Regions from separate parts of the Allobacillus sp. SKP2-8 genome, predicted to be linked through region 2. Evidence: riboswitches for the same ligand, from Rfam matches in the RefSeq annotation. Region 2 holds a riboswitch; the other holds the start of a gene.
The links. A riboswitch is a leader RNA that binds a small molecule or an ion and turns the genes downstream of it on or off. The one in region 2 is predicted to bind cobalamin.

Region 1 (3,202 bases), on a different contig from region 2:
TTCATCTTGTCAGGTCGATTCAATGTGATTTTAGCGACTTTTTCTTCATACTGTACAGTTACTGTATTACTCATTACACCTCATCCTTTACGTGATTAAATTGATCAATCAAAAATTTATAATAATCGGCTGCTTGCTTATAATCGCCGTTATCATAAGATTGGTGTCCCAGAATTAAAGAAAGTTCTTTGATTGTTTTCTTCTCACCTGAATGTTGGAAATAAGGCAATAGAACATTTTTAGCCTTTTTCAGGAATTCAGGGTCTTTTGTTTTGTTATATATTTGATGTTTGAGTACATAGAATTGGTATTGGAATTTCAAGTATTTCACTTCTCTAAGGGCTTCTTCACCTTTATTAAGAAACTTGATGGCTTGCTTATCATTATCGTTCAAATAATGAATTTTTGCTTGCATGTAAAAGGCTTGAATTTTGTCGTATAAGTTATAATCATATTTGTTTAACTGTTCCATATAAGAAATGGAACGATCATATTCTTCCATATAAAAATAAAGAATGGCTAAGTTATGCTTAACACGTCGCTGGACGTCGGGCAAATCCCCCATTGGTTTCGAATGTAACACTTGCAAAAAATATTTTTCTGAAACGTCATAAGCTTCCAGCAACATATAATTAACACCAAATAAAATATAACAATCGGTAACATTCGTATATAAGAAGTCTGATTCGAATTGATCCTTAGCGATTTGACAGTAATAATTCGATTGGGCCGGCTTCCGGATTCTAGTCAATGAAAGAGCAAGTAAATAATAGATCTCTGTATCTTTGATTGTCCATTTCACTGACATTGCTTTCGCTGTTTCAAAATGATTGAGAGCTTTATTTGGTTGTGCTTTGTAATTGTAATAAAGGCCAATAACCTTGTGGAAAAGGTAAAGCTCTTCTTTTTCAAAACGATTTTCCAAACGCAGGACCTCTTGGTACATTTGTTCAACTTTTTCATTTTCTCTTGTTTGAATGATGAAATAAAAATATACCAATTGAAAGATGTTCAATGCTTCCGGTGCGTGAAAAGGTGTGAGGATTCGTTTCAATTCATCAATAGATTCTTTTGCCGCTTCATAATCTTTTTCTTTGATCCGCTTATATAGTTTTAAAATTTTACGGATAATTTGGTGGTTATCGCTATGCGTGATGTCATCGTAACTGATGTCTAACCGGTCAAATAACAATCTCGCTACGTCTTCTTTCGGCGTGATCATCTCGTTTTCTATTTTGCTTAGATAAGATACAGAACAAATGCCATCCGCCATCTGTTTTTGCGTATAACCTTTTTTGGTACGATAGTATTGTATGATGGCACCAAGATCCATATTTCTTCACCTTACTTTTTCCAGTTAACTATATATTACCATACTTTTTTGAATATTAATAAAAGGATAGATATTATCTTGACGAAAATAATTGCTCGAATTATGATGAATATACAATCGTATAATCGAAACGTGTAGGTGTGAGTATTACGACTCACATAATAGGGAAGATCGGTGTAAATCCGACGCGGTCCCGCCACTGTAATGAGAAGCAAACCATCGAACCACTGTTTTTTAAAAATGGGAAGGGATGGAATGCAATGACTCTAAGCCAGGAGACCTGCCTATTTGTTTTGGCTTCAATCCTTCGGGTCAAAGGATCGCCTGCGCATCGATATTGTTATGTATGCTCTGGCTCCTTATGACAAAGGATTCAGAGCTTTTTTATGCGAAAAATACAATAATACTGATGAGAGAGGAAGTATAACATGAAGATGGGAAGTTGGAAAAAGTTTTTAATCCTATTGGTCATGGCATTCGTTATTGGGTTAGCGGCATGTCAAGGTGGAGACGACACATCAAATGAGGAAGAAACGCAAGTAGAGGAAAATGAATCAAGTGAGGAAACGTCGGAAGAAGAGGCGCAAGATGATGAAGAGAGTGCAGCCTCCGAATCTGTAACCTTAACAGATAAATCAGGGGAAGAAGTAACCATTGAAGAAGAACCTGAGCGAGTTGTGACAGTCATCCCAAGTGCGACTGAAATTGTGTACGCTGTTGGTGGTGGCGACAAAGTCGTAGGTGTAGATGAATGGTCCAACTATCCGGAAGAAGTAACCGATATTGAAAAAGTCGGTGACATGAACTTAAATTTCGAAAAAATTGTCGAACTAGAGCCAGATTTGGTAGTGGCTGATTTAAATAATGGAGATGATATTCAAGCACTACGGGACAAAGGCTTGAAAGTTATTGTACTCGGTGCACAAACATTGGAAGAAACTTATGAGGATTTACGTTTAGCTGGTCAAGCGGTTGGAACAGAAGAGAAAGCCAATGAGACCGTCGAAAATATGCAAAACAGAATAGAAGAAATTGAAAAGAAAACGGCCGAGCTCTCTGAAGACGAAAAGAAATCCGTCTGGTTTGAGATTGATCAAGAATTATTTACAGCTGCAGAAGATACATTCATGAATGAGCTGCTACAAATCGCTGGTGGTAAAAACATCATGGCTGGAGAAGAAGGCTGGCCACAGGTGAACGAAGAAGTGGTGATTGAAGCGAACCCTGATGTGATCATCACGACATACGGCTACTACATGGAAGACGTCGAGGAACAAGTCCTTGCACGAGAAAACTGGAAAGATGTAACGGCTATTCAAAATGAAGAAGTCCATAATATCGATAATGATCTTCTGTCACGTCCTGGTCCACGGTTGATTGAAGGACTTGAACAATTAGTAAACATCCTTTATCCCGATTTAATGGAGTAACCAATGAAACATCCAACATCGACCCACTCGTTTGGAAAAGTTGCTTTTTGGTCAATTCTTTTATCGATTCTATTATTGATCGTGATGAGCCTATCCATTACGTTGGGTGCAGCAAGTATTGATTTTATTGTTGTTTGGAAAGTCGTTCTCTCAAAAATTCCTATTGTTCAAAACTGGGTTTCGGTTGATTGGAAGGAATCAACCGAAACAATTATTTGGGATATCCGGCTGCCAAGGGTCATTTTAGGTGCTTTGGTGGGTGCGGCATTATCACTGGCAGGAGCAATTTACCAAGGTGTATTGCGCAACCCGCTTGCAGATCCTTTTATTTTAGGTGTTTCGTCAGGCGCTTCATTCGGTGCTGCTTTAGTGATGGCTTTCGGCTGGCAAATTGCATGGTTAGGAAAATTCACCCTACCTTTCGTGGCGTTTTTAGCAG
Region 2 (3,202 bases):
TAAATGCTAAAATGATTCGTTTGGAAAGAGATTGTTCGAGTTTTTGAATCATATTTTCCTGAATCAATATGCTCCCATTCATTCGTTTGTTCATTAAAATAATAAGCCTGCGGATTCTGCGCTTCTTGTTGATTGACTTGGAGTGTTAACGTAATTTCATTGGTGCCGAAATCGCTGACTTTAGCATCACCCGCCATCAACGTAAAATCATAAACAGAGCCTACTGCGTAGCCTGCTGAATATTTTTCCATTTGAATGGTTACTGGTGCTCCATTTGCTTGCTTCGCTAATTGACTTAGAATCTCCGTTGGGATGTGTACGGCTGCATCTTCTTTGTTAATTTTTAAATCATTCTTGCCTTTGATCAATGTATCAATTACTGTTTTCTCTAAATTTATCGCTAATTGTTCTTGAATCTTTGCATTCTTGGGTTGGACCACAATCACACTATCATTAACTTTTTTAACATCTTCAATAGCCACAGTGGTTTCCATCATTTTAGTTGCTTTCGTTGTTGATTTAACTTCAATTTTAATTTCCTTCTTAGATGGATTTTCCTTTTGTTCTCCCGGTGACTGTTCTTCTTCATCAGTGTCTTCGTCTGAACCTTCCTCATTATCTTTTAGTGGAGTCTCTTCCTCGTTATCTCCTTCACTTGGAGATTCTTCTTCATCATCTTTTATAGGAGGTTTTTCCTCACTATCATCTTCACTTGGAGGTTCTTCTTCGTTACCTTCTTCGCTATCGCCAAAATGATAAAGTGACTTTTTTCCTTTTAAAAAGTAATCATACGCTACCAATGCTTGGAAAGCTTGTTCGGTAGCCATTGCATTTGATACAACTTCTCCTTGAGTGTGTTTAAATCCACCATCTTCATTTTGATAAGATAATAGATGTGAAATTAAGCTATTTTCATTTTTTACAAACTCTTCATTCGTTGGATCAATTCCATTCGCTGATAAACCGATAATAACTTGTGAAGCAGCTTCACTTGTAATTCCTCCTACAAAACTTCCGCCATCAAAACCTCCGTCCTCAGTTTGAATATCTGATAGCCAGTTAACTGCGGAATCTATCGACTTTCGGACTTCTTCCTGGTCATTATATGGACTTAACCCTATTAAAGCCATTGCCGTTATATCAATGCTCGGCGATTCGAAATTTGTATTTAAATGCCAACTGCCATTTTCATTTTGGTTATTTAATAACTCCTTAATTAGTTTTTGTCTCGTCCATTTAGCATCATTTGGAACTTCAAAATTTTGCGTGTCTAAAGCAATTAAAGCAAATATCGGACCGTTATTCCCTTGGAAAGTCATTGTATCAAACCCACCACGACGTTCAGGGCTGTTATAAATTAGCTCAATAAGGTTTTTTCCTTCAATCTCAACTTGTAACGGGTTGATTCCGACAGCCACAGCAGCAATTACCAATCGCTCGATATCAGTTATTTTGATACGGCCATTTTCTAACCCTTTAACCACTTGGTTTTCTAAATGTTCATAAAAAAACGTGTCGGTATAATCATTGGGAACTTGCTTACCGGCTTGAGCTAATCCGATAGCTTCCCATTCACTAATGACTCCCTTATTTAAAATAAAATTACTAGCCGCATCTATTGCTTGTTCAATTTCATTCTCTGTAATTTCAGTAGAACCCAAATTTTCTACACTTTCAGCAGACGCTGTGTTAATACCAATAGAAATAATGAGCACAAACGAAATCACTAAATGTGATATAAAACTAAAAATTCTTTGCATTAATTACCCTCCTAGTTAGTAAAATCTATTAAATAAACCTATTTGAACATAAAAAAACATCTCTAACGAGTAGAGATGTTCAGTGGGCATTCTATCACTATGGTACATTTATGTATTTCAGAATTAGCATAGTCGTCGCCACACCTCCCTATCCTCGTAGGTTGAATGGTGCAAAAAACAGGCAGGTCTCCTGGCTTATGGTCGTCATTTTCTAAATCCTTCCCATCATAAGACAGTGGAATGTTTTAGAAAACTCGCAATATACAGTGGCGGGACCGCGCCGGATTTCCACCGGCTTCCCTTTTAATGATTGATTAAAAAAATTTAATCGAATCAACCTGTTTTTACCTATTCAATTGTCTATAGTCTATATCTTTCGTCAACAAACGTCAAACTTATTTTAATTATCAGCATTTTTTTATGTATAAATACAAAATGAAAGACAAAATAAAAAAAGCTGTTCTGAGTACAATAATTTGACTCAGAACAGCTTCTTATTTTTTCATTAGCGTCTTTCTTTAATTCTTGCTGCTTTACCACGAAGGTTACGTAGGTAATAAAGTTTCGCACGACGAACTTTACCTTTACGAGCAACGTCGATTTTAGCAACACGCGGAGAATGTACAGGGAATGTACGCTCAACACCTACACCATAAGAAATCTTACGGACAGTGAATGTTTCGCTAATTCCACCACCACGTCTTCTAATTACGACACCTTCAAAAACCTGAATACGCTCACGGCTACCTTCGACAACTTTTACGTGAACTTTCACTGTGTCTCCAGCTCTGAATTCAGGCAAGTCTGTACGCAGCTGATCTTGAGCAACTTGGTTAAGAATTTCTTGCATTCTGCTCACTCCTTCCAACAAAATGCTCTTACTTTCTAAGAAGTAGCGGAACATTGTTATCACGCTTAACGAACTTAAGCACATCAATTAATATATCATACCGCACTAATAGATGCAATGAAAATTCCGTACTACTTTTCGTCGATTATTTGTGTCAAAAACTTTTGTTGTTTATCCGTTAAGCCTGCTTTGTCAATTAAATCCGGCCGCCGTTCATATGTTCGCTTAAGCGATTCATATTCACGCCAATCCTCGATTTTTTGATGGTGCCCAGACAAAAGGACGTCCGGCACACGGTGACCTCGAAAATCACTCGGTCGTGTATAATGTGGATGTTCCAATAGATTGGTGGAAAATGAATCTTGCTTCGCAGACTCATCATTCCCTAACACACCTGGCAAGAGTCTCACAACACTATCTGTAACGACCATGGCGCCAAGTTCTCCACCCGTCAATACATAGTCACCGATGGATATTTCATCGGTAACAAGATGTTCGCGAATTCGTTCATCATATCCTTCATAATGACCACAAATAACGATTAAGTGTTCCTCTTTGGCTAGCTCTTCAGCCTTTTTTTGGGTGAATGTCT

Region 1: it holds a riboswitch for cobalamin, as region 2 does, so the genes downstream of both, FPQ10_RS07210 (ABC transporter substrate-binding protein) here and FPQ10_RS02030 (prenyltransferase/squalene oxidase repeat-containing protein) in region 2, are expected to answer to the same signal.

Annotation. Positions count from the first base shown of each region.
Region 1 covers NZ_VMHF01000006.1:75,075-78,276, forward strand. The annotation lists gene FPQ10_RS07200 (enoyl-CoA hydratase) at 1-74, opposite strand, end outside; gene FPQ10_RS07205 (helix-turn-helix domain-containing protein) at 74-1,333, opposite strand; cobalamin riboswitch at 1,453-1,635, shown strand; gene FPQ10_RS07210 (ABC transporter substrate-binding protein) at 1,762-2,763, shown strand; gene FPQ10_RS07215 (FecCD family ABC transporter permease) at 2,767-3,202, shown strand, end outside.
Region 2 covers NZ_VMHF01000001.1:395,109-398,310, forward strand. The annotation lists gene FPQ10_RS02030 (prenyltransferase/squalene oxidase repeat-containing protein) at 1-1,760, opposite strand, end outside; cobalamin riboswitch at 1,924-2,117, opposite strand; gene rplS (50S ribosomal protein L19) at 2,266-2,610, opposite strand; gene trmD (tRNA (guanosine(37)-N1)-methyltransferase TrmD) at 2,742-3,202, opposite strand, start outside.